Regions from separate parts of the Labrys sp. Lb11 genome, predicted to be linked through region 2. Evidence: riboswitches for the same ligand, from Rfam matches in the RefSeq annotation. Region 2 holds a riboswitch; each other region holds the start of a gene.
The links. A riboswitch is a leader RNA that binds a small molecule or an ion and turns the genes downstream of it on or off. The one in region 2 is predicted to bind cobalamin.

Region 1 (4,272 bases), on a different contig from region 2:
GCGATGGCCGGGCGCACCTCCTCCCAGCGCCGGGTCTTCAGGCCGCAATCGGGGTTCACCCAGATCTGGCCCTCGGACAGGCGCTCGGCCGCCTTGCGGAGCAGCGCCGTCATCTCCTCCACGCTCGGGCAGCGCGGCGAGTGGATGTCATAGACGCCGGGGCCGATCTCGTTGGGGTAGCGATAGGCGGCGAAGGCGTCGAGCAGCTCCATGTTGGAGCGGGCGGTCTCGATCGAGATCACGTCCGCATCCATGGCTCCGACGGCGTCGATGATGTCGTTGAACTCCGAGTAGCACATGTGGGTGTGGATCTGCGTCGCATCGTCCACGCCCGAGGAGGCGAGCCGGAAGCATTCCACCGCCCAGTCCAGATAGGCCTTGCGGTCGCGGCGGCGCAGCGGCAGCCCCTCGCGGATCGCCGGCTCGTCGATCTGGATGATGCGGATGCCCGCCTGCTCCAGGTCGTGGACCTCGTCGCGCAGCGCCAGGGCGATCTGCCGGCAGACCTCGTCGCGCCGCAGGTCGTCGCGCACGAAGGACCATTGCAGCACGGTGACCGGGCCGGTGAGCATGCCCTTCATCGGCCGCGGCGTCAGCGACTGGGCATAGGCCGACCATTCCACCGTCATCGGCTGCGGCCGCGACACGTCGCCGTAGATGATCGGCGGGCGCACGCAGCGCGATCCGTAGCTCTGCACCCAGCCGTGCCGGGTGAAGGCGAAGCCGACGAGCTGCTCGCCGAAGTACTGGACCATGTCGTTGCGCTCGAACTCGCCGTGCACGAGGACGTCAAGGCCAATCTCCTCCTGCCAGCGTACCGCCCGCGCGGTTTCCTCGCGCAGGAAGGCGCGGTAGCCGGCATCGTCCATCACTCCCTTGGCGTGGGCGGCGCGCGCCTTGCGGACGTCTCCGGTCTGCGGGAAGGAGCCGATGGTGGTGGTCGGGAAGGCCGGCAGGCCGAGCCATTCCTGGGTCCGGCGCCGCAGGGCGTAGGGGTGCTGGCGCCGCGCCATGGCGGGCTTGACGGCGGCGATCCGCCCGGCGACCGCCGGGTCGTGGATGCGCGGCGACGAGGATCGGGACGCCCGGGCCGCGTCGGAGAGGGCGAGCTCGCCGGCGGCGGCGCCGCGGCCGTCGACCAACGCCCGCGACAGCACCGCGAGCTCGCCGATCTTCTGGACGGCGAAGGCGAGCCAGCTCGCCAGCTCCGGATCGAGGTCGGTTTCGAGGGCGAGGTCGAGCGGCACGTGCAGCAGCGAGCAGGAGGGCGCCAGCACGACGCGATGGGCGCCGAGCTGCTGCACCGCCGGCTCCAGGCGGTCGAGCAGGCCGTTGAGATCGGAGCGCCAGACATTGCGCCCGTCGATTGCCCCCAGCGACAGCACCAGGCCTTCGGGCGCCTTGCGGATGGCGGCGTCGAGCTGCTCCGGCGCCCGCACGAGGTCGAGATGCAAGCCGGCCACGGGGAGGCCGAGGGCAAGGTCGAGATTGTCGCCGAGGCCGCCGAAATAGGTGGTGAGCATGATCCTCAGCCGCGGCGCCGCCACGGCCAGGGCGTCATAGGCGATCCGCATCGCCGCCTGCACCGCCGGGCTGGAGTCGAGCACGAGGCAGGGCTCGTCGATCTGCACCCAGTCGGCGCCCGCGGCCGCGAGGCGCGACAGCACCTCGGCGTAGACGGGCAGCAGGCCCGGCAGCAGGGACAGCGGCGAGAGCGAGGCGTCCCGGCTCTTGCCGAGCAGGAGATAGGTCACCGGGCCGATCAGCACGGGTTGGGTCGGGATGCCGAGGCGCCTGGCTTCGAGGAACTCGTCCACCGGCTTCGTCGAGGCCAGCTCGAAGCTCTGTCCGCGGCGGAACTCCGGCACCATGTAGTGGTAGTTGGTGTCGAACCACTTCGTCATCTCCAGGGCGGGCTGGCCGGCTCCGGGGTGGTGATGGCCGCAGTCCGCCGCATGCGCCTCGGCGTGGCTGCCGCGGGCCATGGCGAAATAGGTCTCCAGCGGCACCGGGCCGCCCCGCCAGCCATAGGGCTCGGGCACGGCGCCGACCATGGCGGTGGTGTCGAGGACCTGATCGTAGAGCGAGAAGTCGTTGGAGGGGATATGGGTGACGCCGAGGGCGCTCTGGCGGCCCCAGTTGGCGGCGCGCAGCCGCGCCGCCGTTTCCCGCAGGGCGGCGGCGTCGGTGGCGCCGGCCCAGTGGGATTCCAGGGCGGTCTTGAGTTCGCGGCGGGGGCCGATGCGCGGGGCGCCCAGGGTGCTGACGGGAATGGACATGCGTGATCCTTCGGCCGGCCGCCGCAGGACGGCGCCGGCTCGCTGATGGACTGGGAAGGGGAGGCGGCGTGGCCGGCTATGGCCGGCCTGGGCGCCGGCATCGTCGGCCGGACGCGGAGCAGCGGCGCGGAGGATCGAGCGTGGATTTCAGCAGATGGGAGTTGGACATCGGCAGACCCCAAATTCTTGGGGGCAAAGGCCGAGCGGATGCGCGCAGGCAGTCACGGGTGCCGGCGGGTTCGGGAGAGCCTGCCGATCGGACGCAGCCATGCCACGCGACCACCGGGGCACCCCGCCCGAGGACGTCAGGACCGTCGAGGCAGGTCTCCTGGCTCGCGGGTCGTCGCCCCTGTCCCGCCTTCCCACCCTCCGATCCCGGACGGCAGTGGCCTGTTCGGACAGCGGCTCTCCGCTCACAGTTGCGGGGGCAGCCCCGGCCTTGCCTCGCGGCTCACCGGATTCCCTCTTGGCTCCATGCGGACGGCCCGCATGGAGAACCTCGACGGCGGCAATGGAGCACGGGGACGGCAAAGCGTCAAGTATGATATAAACGCATCTTTATATTGACATATGAAATTTGGGAGGGATCGCAAGCAAGACGGCCCGCCGGAGGGGCTCTCCGGCGGGCCGTGGCGGTCGGTCTTGTCCGTGCTCCGGTCAATCCTTGACCGTATCCTCCAGGAAGAAGCGGCCGAGCGGGTTCTGGTCGAAGCCCTGGATGGTCTTGCGCGAGACGTTGCGATAGGGGCTGTAATAGAGGTCGATCCAGTTGACGTCCTCCTTGGCGGTCTCCTGGATCTGCTTGTACATGGCCGCGCGCTTGGCCGCGTCCGGCTCGCTGCGCGCCTCTTCGACCAACGCCTTCACCGTCGGATTGTTGTAGTGGGTCATGTAGTTGTTGTTGCTGTCATGGCCCAGCACGAAGGTGGTCTTCTGGTCGGGATCGAGGATGTCGTTGGTCCAGTAGTTGACCGAGATGTCGTAGGCGCCGTCCACCAGCATGTTCCAGCTCTGGCCCGGGTCGACCTTCTGGATGTTGACGGTGACGCCGACCTTGGCGAGCTGCTGCTGCAGCAGCACCGAGATCTGCTCGTCGACCTCGTTGCCGGCATTGACCACATAGGTCAGCGTCAGGTCCTTGGCCCCGGCCTCGGCCAGCATCGCCTTGGCCTTCTCCGGGTCGTAGGGTCGGGCCGGATTGGCGGCGTTGTAGTAGAGGGCCCCCTTCGGGACGTAGGAGTTGGCGACCTCGCCGAGGCCGAAGATCACCGTGTCGATGATCGCCTGCTTGTCGACGGCGTAGTCCAGCGCCTGGCGCACCTCCTTCTTGGCCAGCAGGCCGTGCGAATGGTTGATCAGGAGATGGTCCTCGCGCGTCGAGGGATCGAGGTGGATGGTGAGGTTCGGATCCTTCTGCAGCTCGGCGACGCGCGAGAACGGCACGAAGATCGCGGCGTCGAGCTCGCCGGCCTGGACCTTGAGCATGCGGGTGTTGTCGTCGGAGACGATGATCCACTCCACGCCGTCGAGCTTGACGCGGTCGGCCTGCCAGAAGTTCGGGTTCTTCTCCAGCACCACCCGGTCGCCGCGGCTCCACTGCTTCAGCGTGAAGGCGCCGGAGGAGACCGGCTCCTCGGCATAGGCGTCGCCCTTGGCGGTCACGGCCTTCTCGGAAACGATCGAGACGCCCGGCATGGCCAGCGTCGACAGGAACGGCGCCGATCGCGTCTTCAGCGTCACCACCAGGGTGTGATCGTCCTTGGCCTCGGCCGAGGCGACGTTCTTGTAGGAATCGCTCCACAGCGAGCCCTTGTCGTCGCGGATGCGCAGGATCGTGAAGGCAGCGTCCCCGGCGGTGATCGGCGAACCGTCGGAGAACTTCGCCTCGCGCAGCTTGAAGGTGTAGGTGAGGCCGTCCGGCGAGACCGTCCAGCTCTCCGCCAGGCCCGGCTCCAGCTTGGTGCCGGAGCGGTCGACGCGCACCAGCACGTCG
Region 2 (4,272 bases):
GGGCAGGCGGCGTGCGCGATCGCACATGGCACCAGGCCGGCGAAGGGGCTTGCGCGTCACGCGGGGGAGCGCAAACTGCCGGGGGCAATCCGGTCCGAACGTCTGTGACTCCGGTGCTTTTGGATTTAGGGTAGGATTCTGCCCGCGAGCGAAGGACGGGAACGATGGATCACTCCCTCGGTTATGAGGTGATATTCATCATCGCAATCGTCGTCGGCATCTATCGCATGGCCTTCGATACGTTCGCAAATCGGGCTGGCTATCCCAGGCCATGGGCTTACCTGAAACCAAGCGCGATCGTCGCTTTCATATCGGTTGCCGGATTCACACTTGCAGCCTTGATTTGGTGGGGTGCATGGGGCGAGTACGCGTTTCCCGCCACGATTGGCGCAGTCGCGATCACCGCCGGGCTGCTGTGGCAATTTCGCTTCAAGCGTCGCCGGTGACATGCGGAGCGACTCGCCGGCTCCATGGGTGAAGCTGGCCTGGCCGATGAAGACGAAGGCCTGATCGCCGGACGCACCGCCATCGGCGTCGACGGCGGAGACGTCGATCCTGTCGCCCTGGACGCTGCCGAACTCATGGACCACGTCACGCACGGCCACGGCCAGCGTGCTCTCGGCCGACCCGCGGTCGGCGCCCGCCCGTCCCGGTCAGAACTCCACGCCCTGCTGCGCCTTCACACCGGCGGCGAAATGGTGCTTCACCAGCGTCATTTCGGTCACCAGGTCCGCCGCGGCGATCAGTTCCGGCTTGGCGTTGCGGCCGGTGACGACGACGTGCAGGTCAGGCCGGCGCGCCGCCAGCGCCGCTACCACCGCCGCCAGCGGCAGATAGTCGTAGCGCAGGGCGATGTTGAGCTCGTCGAGCACGAGGAGACGGATGTCCGGATCGGCCATCATCGCCTGCGCCTCGGTCCAGGCGCGCCCGGCCGCAGCCACGTCGCGCTCGCGGTCCTGCGTCTCCCAGGTGAAGCCCTCGCCCATGGTCTTCCAGGTGACGAGGTCGGAGAAGCGCTCCAGCGCGGCCCGCTCGCCGGTCGACCAGGCGCCCTTGATGAACTGCACCACGCCGACGCGCCAGCCATGGCCGAGGGCGCGCAGCATGAGGCCGAAGGCGGCGGTCGACTTGCCCTTGCCGGCTCCGGTATGGACGATCAGCAGCCCCTTCTCGAGGGTCTTGGAGGCCACTTCCGCGTCCTGCACCGCCTTGCGCTTGGCCATCTTCGCCTTGTGGCGGGCCCCGTCGTCCGCTTCGCTCATTTCACCACCATCGGCAGGCCGGAGACCATGAACAGCACGCGGTCGGCCTGCCGTGCCACCCGCTGGTTGAGCCGCCCGGCCTCGTCGCGGAAGGCGCGGGCCAGGGCGTTGTCCGGCACGACGCCGAGGCCGACCTCGTTCGACACCAGGACCACGGGATGGGCGGCAGCGGCCAGGGCCGCCTCGAGCCCGGAGAAAGCCGGCTCGAGCGCCTGTTCGGCCAGCATCAGGTTGGTGAGCCAGAGCGTCAGGCAGTCGACCAGCACCGGGCCCGGCGCCGCGGCCAGGGCGGCGGCGAGCTCGAGCGGCGCCTCCTCGGTGACCCAGCGCCCGTCGCGCCGGCGCCGGTGCTCGGCGATGCGCTCGTGCATCTCCGCGTCGAAGGCCTGCGCCGTGGCGATATAGGTCCAGGGCGGGGGCAGGCGGCCGATCAGCGCCTCGGCATGCGCGCTCTTGCCGGAACGGGCGCCGCCGATGACCAGGGTGAGGCGATCGGGCAGGGCGGTCACGGCTTGTGCAGCGCGGTGACGTTGAAGCCGAGCACGTCGGCGAAGATGGCGATGCCGACGCCGATCGCCACCAGGATGACGCCGGCCAGGAAGAAGCGGATCAGCCGGTCATAGATCGCAAGATCGAGCGAGCTGACATAGAGCATGCCGGCCAGCGCCCGGATCTGCAGGCCGAGGCCGATGCAGATCAGGATCACGGCCGCGATGTCGAGCCAGTTCCAGTCGCCCGGCTGCGAGGCCCAGTTGCTGAGGAAGCCGAGGGAGAAGCCGACGACCACGCCGATCGCGGTCACCGAGCCGTTCCGGAAGGTGGAATCGATGCGCTCCGGCCTGTCGGCGGCCTCCGGCTTTTCCTCGCCGCTCATGTCCGTTGTCCCGTGCCGTGCATGGCTGCGCCGCCTGCCGGCCGAGGCAAGCCTGCGTCGCCTGTGCGATTGACAAGGCTTGTCGCACAGTCCTTTAGTCCGATCCAGACGGTCTCTCGTCCGAGAGTCAAAAGGGAATGCGGTGCGGGGCTCCGGCCCCCAGTCCGCGGCTGCCCCCGCAACTGTGAGCGGCGAGCGGCGCGCCAGGAGGCCACTGGAGCCATCTCCGGGAAGGCGGCGCGTCGCGGCGACCCGCGAGCCAGGAGACCTGCCGTTGCGCATGCCGGTCCGGGCGGGGCGCCCCGGAAGCAACCGGTGCCGGGCTGCCGCCGTCGCGGCGGCTGCAACCGCGCCCCGTGCCGCGCCGCGGCGCAAGGAAAGGCGCAAGGCCCGGCCGATGCGGGACGTCGTGATTCATGTCTGCGTCACCTGCCGGCGCGAGGGCGACGATCCCACCGCGCCGCGCTCCGGGGCACGGCTGCACCAGGCGCTGGCCGAGACGATACCCGCCGCCATGCAGCTCAACCCGGTCGAGTGCCTCGGCAATTGCCGCCGCGCCTGCACCGTTTCCCTGACCGCGCCCGGCGCCTGGACCTATGTGTTCGGCGACCTCACGCCGGACGCCGGCCCCGACATACTGGCCGCCGCCGGCCTGCTCGCCGCCTCCACCGACGGGCTGATGCCCTGGCGCGGCCGGCCCGAACCGTTCAAGCGCGGCATGGTCGCCCGCATCCCGCCCCATCCCTTCCTCAAGGACGCTGCCGAATGAGCACGCTGCAAAAGGTTCCCTGCACCATCGTCACCGGCTTCCTCGGCGCCGGCAAGACCACGCTGATCCGCCACCTCCTGGAGACGGCGAACGGCCGGCGCCTCGCCCTGATCGTCAACGAGTTCGGCGATGTCGGAGTCGACGGCGAGATCCTCAAGGGCTGCGGCATCGAGAGCTGCCCGGCCGAGAACATCGTCGAACTGTCGAACGGCTGCATCTGCTGCACCGTGGCCGACGATTTCGTGCCGGCGCTGGAGGCGCTGCTCGACCGGCCCGAGCGGCCCGAGCATATCGTCATCGAGACATCGGGATTGGCGCTGCCCAAGCCGCTGGTCAAGGCCTTCAACTGGCCGGCGGTGCGCTCGCGCGTCACCGTCGACGGCGTGGTGGCCGTGGTCGACGGCGCGGCCGTGGCGGCCGGACGTTTCGCCGACGATCCGGAGGAACTGAAGCGTCGGGCCGAGGGCGATGCCGCGCTCGACCACGACAACCCGCTGGAGGAGGTCTACGAGGACCAGCTCCTGTGCGCCGACCTGGTGGTGCTCAACAAGGGCGACCTGCTCAGCGCCGAGGAGGCGGCCACCGTCTCCGCCGATATCGTCCGCACCGTGCCGCGCGCCGTGAAGGTGGTGAAGACCGTCCAGGGGCGCATCGACGCCGCCGTGCTGCTCGGCCTCGCTGCCGCGGCCGAGGACGACCTCGCCGCCCGTCCCTCGCACCACGACGCCGAGCCCGAGCACGACCACGACGATTTCGACACCTTCGTCGTCGACCTGCCGGCCGTGGCCGAGCCGGAGGCGCTGGTGGCCCGGCTCAAGGCCGCGGCGGAAACCCACGACATCCTGCGCATGAAGGGCTTCGTCGCCGTCGACGGCAAGCCGATGCGCCTGCTGGTCCAGGGGGTCGGCGCCCGCTTCTCCCACCATTTCGACCGGGCTTGGGGCCCCGGCGAGCCCCGCGCCGGCCGCATCGTGGTGATCGGCGAGAAGGGGCTCGACCGAGCCGCGATCGAGCGGGCGCTGGCTGCCTAGCGGGTGTATGATCGCGGCATGATCCGCTGCGCAGATCGGACGGACCGGAGGGCGTCGCGACACGTCCGGATTGCCGTCGAAGCCTTGCCCCGACACGGTTGCGGCGCGCCGCCGGGCCGTTTGGGACAGGGCGCGTCGCTTCGGGGCAGGCGCTCGGCACGGCCGGCTGCCCCTTCTCCCCGAAGGCTCTTTTCCCGGGCGGCGCCAGGCCGCGGCTGTGCCGGGGGCCGGCAGGTCGCGCTGGTGCGGTAGGACACGATGCATCTTCTCCCGCAGGACACGCGCTCGCTCGACGCCGCCGAGGCGGCGGTCGATCTCGGCCAGGCGCCGGGCGAC
Region 3 (4,272 bases), on a different contig from region 2:
GTCGGCCGACGGCCTGCCGCTCGGCCTGCAGCTGATCGGCCGGGCCTTCGACGAGGAGACCCTGTTCGCCCTCGGCGAGGTGATCGAGCAGGCGGCAGGGCCGCTGCCGCGGCCGAAGGCGTGGTGGGCGTGATGGGCGCCCTCCGGCAGGGCAGGGCGCGCCGCCGTGGCGGCTGAGCGCGCCGATACGCTGGCGGATCTGCGCCGGGAGATCGACCGGATCGATGGCGGCCTGGTCGCCCTGCTGGCCGAGCGCATGGGCATCGTCGAGCGGGTCATCGCCGTGAAGGCGCGCGAGAACCTGCCGGCGCTCATTCCCGATCGGGTGGAGGACGTGGTCGCCCATGTCCGCGGCCTGGCGCAGGCCCGGGGGCTGCCGCCGGATCTGGCCGAAGCCGTGTGGCGCAATCTGATCGACTGGATCTGCCGCTACGAGGCCGAGCATCTCGGCGAATAGGGCCGCCACCGGCTGCCATCGGGGCGGCTTGCCCGGCCCCCGGAACGCAACAGAGGCGAAACGCCGTGCGTTCCGCCTCTGGGCTTGCTTGAAAATTCGGGTCTGGTCCGGCCTTGACGGCCAACCGGCGTCAGGCGCCGCGGACCTCGCGCAGAGTGAGGATCCAGAGCGCCGAGGACCGGACTTCACACCGATGAGACACTGGATCACCTCCTTTCGCTGGTTGACGACGCCTCGAACGTGCCGGCGATTCTCTCGAATCGCAAGGGGGGCATCGCGCCGCATCCAAGGTCGCGCACGGCCTGTTGCACAGCAGCATCACATCTGGGCGCCGGCTTCGTGCCGGAGCAGGAGCAGGGACTGGCCCTTGTAGGCGGCCGGCGAGGCCACCCGATAGCCGCACCGCCGCGCCAGGCGGATCGAGCGCAGGTTCTCCGGGGCGATCAGGCAGGCGCTGCGCACCGGCCCGAAATACGCCTCGCCCCAGGCCAGCATCGCGTGCAGGGCCTCGGTCCCGAACCCCCGGCCCTGGGCCCAGGACGCCAGGATCCAGCCCGCTTCGGGGATGCCGTCGAGCGGCGGCTCGATCTCCCGCCGGAAATCGGCGAACCCGGCCTCGCCGACGAAGCGGCCGGATGCCGTCTCGACGATGGCCCAGTAGCCGTAGCCGAGCAAGGACCACAGTCCGGCATAGCGCAGGAGGCGTCCCCAGGCCTCTTCCCGGGTCAGAGGACGGCCGCCGATGTGGCGCGTGACCTCCGGATCCGCCCACAGCGCGGCCATGGCGTCGAAGTCGCCGATGCCGTGGCCGCGCAGGGTCAGGCGCTCGGTGGCGAGCGTGGGGATGCGATCGGGGCGGTCGGGGTGTGGGGGCATCGGGGGCATCCAGGCAAGGCAGGTTCTCGCGGACCTGCTTGCACGTGTGAGTCTGCGCAGCCTTGATTCTGCATTGAAAAATGCAAATCAAGCGTGGCGAAAGCCACGACAGGCTGCTTGCCCCCACAATGCCGGCTGGCGGGCGGATCGCAAGCGGCGCCTTGCCGGCGGGGCTGCACCTGCGCTATCGCTGCTGCGTCTGGTGCCCGCGCATGCGGGAGAATCGGGAACGCGGTGCCAATCCGCGACGTGCCCAACGCCGTGACGGGGACTGTTCCGGCAGGATGACGCCACTGGCCGCAGGGCCGGGAAGGCGCCGGAACGGGAGGATCCGGAGTCGGAAGACCGGCCAGACGGCAAGCTCTTTCCGCACGGACGGCGGAACGGGCGATCCGGCATGGTGGGGAGACCGATGCCCGAACCTGTTTCCGATCCGATCGACGCCGGTCTCGTCGCGGCCGGTCCGTTCAGCGAAGGCGAGCGCGCCGCGCTCTATCGGGCGATCGAGACGCGCCGCGACGTGCGCGGCCCGTTCCTGCCGCGGCCGATCCCCGGCGACGTCGTCCGGCGGCTGCTGGAGGCGGCGCATCATGCGCCGTCGGTCGGCCTGATGCAGCCGTGGAACTTCCTGCTCATCCGCTCGGAAGCGGTGAAGGAGGAGGTGCGCCGGGCGTTCGAGGCGGCCAACGCCGAGGCCGCCTCGCTGTTCACCGGCGAGCGCGCGGCGCTCTACCGCTCGCTGAAGCTGGAAGGCATCCGGGCCGCGCCGCTCAACATCTGCGTCACCTGCGACCGCTCCCGCGGCGGGCCGGCGGTGCTCGGCCGCACCCACAATCGCGACATGGATCTCCATTCCACCGCCTGCGCCGTGCAGAACCTCTGGCTGGCGGCCCGGGCCGAGGGCATCGGCGTCGGCTGGGTCTCGATCTTCGAGGAGGCGCGGATGCGGGCGATCCTGCGCATCCCCGCCGGCATCGTCATCGTCGCCTATCTCTGCGTCGGCTATGTCGACCGGCTCTACGAGCGGCCGGAGCTGGAGGCGAAGCGCTGGGCCCGGCGGCTGCCGCTCGATGAGCTGGTGTTCGAGGACGGCTGGGGGCAGGCGCCGGCGGCTGAAACTTGATAGGCAGCCCACGACCCTCTATTCGGAAGCCCAGCATTCGATCCCGCCGTCCGGAGCCCCGCCATGACCGCCGCCGTCGACCCCAAGAAGATCATCAAGGGCGCCACCGGCGACTGGGAACTGGTCATCGGCCTGGAGGTCCACGCCCAGGTCACCTCCGAGGCGAAGCTGTTTTCGGGCGCCTCCACCGGTTTCGGCGCCGAGCCCAACAGCCATGTCTCGCTGGTCGACGCTGCCATGCCCGGCATGCTGCCGGTGATCAACGAGGAATGCGTGCGCCAGGCGATCCGCACCGGCCTCGGCCTCAAGGCGCAGATCAACCACAGGTCGGTGTTCGACCGGAAGAACTACTTCTACCCGGATCTGCCGCAGGGCTACCAGATCAGCCAGTACAAGCAGCCGATCGTCGGCGAGGGCACCATTGTCGTCGAGGTGCCGGAGACGGGCGAGACGCTGACGGTCGGCATCGAGCGTCTGCACCTGGAGCAGGACGCCGGCAAGTCGCTGCACGACCAGCACCCCTCGATGTCCTTCGTCGACCTGAACCGTTCGGGCGTGGCGCTGATGGAGATCGTCTCCAAGCCGGACCTGCGCTCGTCCGACCAGGCGCGCGCCTATGTGACCAAGCTGCGCACCATCCTGCGCTATCTCGGCACCTGCGACGGCGACATGGACAAGGGCAACCTGCGCGCCGACGTCAACGTCTCCGTGCGCCGGCCGGGCGAGCCCTTCGGCACGCGCTGCGAGATCAAGAACGTCAACTCGATCCGCTTCATCGGCCAGGCGATCGAGACCGAGGCGCGCCGCCAGATCGCCATCCTCGAGGATGGCGGCGTCATCGAGCAGGAGACGCGCCTCTACGATCCCGGCAAGGGCGAGACGCGCTCCATGCGTTCGAAGGAGGAAGCGCACGACTATCGCTACTTCCCCGACCCCGACCTGTTGCCGCTCGAGTTCGACCAGGCCTATGTCGACGCGCTGGCCAAGGACCTGCCCGAACTTCCGGATGCCAAGAAGGCGCGCTTCATCGCCGATTACGGCCTGTCGCCCTATGACGCCGGCGTGCTGGTGGCCGAGCGCGAATCGGCTGACTTCTTCGAAGCCGTGGCCAGGGGCCGCGACGGCAAGGCGGCGGCCAACTGGGTGATCAACGAGCTGTTCGGCCGTCTGAACAAGGAAGGCAAGGACATCGCCTCTTCGCCGGTCTCGGCGGCGCAGCTCGGCGGCATCGTCGACCTGATCGGCGAAGGCACGATCTCCGGCAAGATCGCCAAGGACCTGTTCGAGATCGTCTGGAGCGAGGGCGGCGACCCGCGCACCCTGGTCGAGGCTCGCGGCATGAAGCAGGTCACCGACACCGGCGCGATCGAGGCGGCGGTCGATGCGGTGATCGCCGCCAACCCCGACAAGGTCGAGCAGGTGAAGGCGAAGCCCACCATGCTCGGCTGGTTCGTCGGCCAGGTCATGAAGCAGACGGGCGGCAAGGCGGCGCCGGGGGCCGTCAACGACCTGCTGAAGAGCAAGCTCGGCATCTGAGCCGCCTTCCCAATGACCCTTGCCCTCACCTTCCTGGGGTTTCCCGCCCGCCTCGACGGCGGGCGCGCACCCCGGATCGTGCTCTTCGGGGCCGGCCACGGCAGCACCTATCCCGCCAGGGACAGCAGCGGCTATGCCCTCGCGCCCGACGCCATCCGTGCCGCCAGCCAGGTCGACGCGGGCCTCGTCGAGCATTGGGACTTCGATCTCGACGGTCCCCTGTTCGACGGCAAGCCGCCTTCATGCGTCGATGTCGGCAATATTCCGACCGTGATGCATG

Region 1: it holds a riboswitch for cobalamin, as region 2 does, so the genes downstream of both, metE (5-methyltetrahydropteroyltriglutamate--homocysteine S-methyltransferase) here and AC27L4_RS00370 (DUF1636 family protein) in region 2, are expected to answer to the same signal.
Region 3: it holds a riboswitch for cobalamin, as region 2 does, so the genes downstream of both, bluB (5,6-dimethylbenzimidazole synthase) here and AC27L4_RS00370 (DUF1636 family protein) in region 2, are expected to answer to the same signal.

Annotation. Positions count from the first base shown of each region.
Region 1 is NZ_BAAJOT010000006.1:207,782-212,053, forward strand. It holds gene metE (5-methyltetrahydropteroyltriglutamate--homocysteine S-methyltransferase) at 1-2,279, opposite strand, end outside; cobalamin riboswitch at 2,581-2,796, opposite strand; gene AC27L4_RS22940 (ABC transporter substrate-binding protein) at 2,937-4,272, opposite strand, start outside.
Region 2 is NZ_BAAJOT010000001.1:71,035-75,306, forward strand. It holds gene AC27L4_RS00350 (hypothetical protein) at 165-446, shown strand; gene cobO (cob(I)yrinic acid a,c-diamide adenosyltransferase) at 654-1,262, opposite strand; gene cobU (bifunctional adenosylcobinamide kinase/adenosylcobinamide-phosphate guanylyltransferase) at 1,259-1,762, opposite strand; gene AC27L4_RS00365 (hypothetical protein) at 1,768-2,136, opposite strand; cobalamin riboswitch at 2,229-2,426, shown strand; gene AC27L4_RS00370 (DUF1636 family protein) at 2,534-2,905, shown strand; gene cobW (cobalamin biosynthesis protein CobW) at 2,902-3,936, shown strand; gene cobN (cobaltochelatase subunit CobN) at 4,195-4,272, shown strand, end outside.
Region 3 is NZ_BAAJOT010000005.1:395,580-399,851, forward strand. It holds gene gatA (Asp-tRNA(Asn)/Glu-tRNA(Gln) amidotransferase subunit GatA) at 1-133, shown strand, start outside; gene AC27L4_RS20445 (chorismate mutase) at 167-457, shown strand; gene AC27L4_RS20450 (GNAT family N-acetyltransferase) at 776-1,333, opposite strand; cobalamin riboswitch at 1,517-1,701, shown strand; gene bluB (5,6-dimethylbenzimidazole synthase) at 1,746-2,456, shown strand; gene gatB (Asp-tRNA(Asn)/Glu-tRNA(Gln) amidotransferase subunit GatB) at 2,520-3,992, shown strand; gene AC27L4_RS20465 (agmatinase) at 4,005-4,272, shown strand, end outside.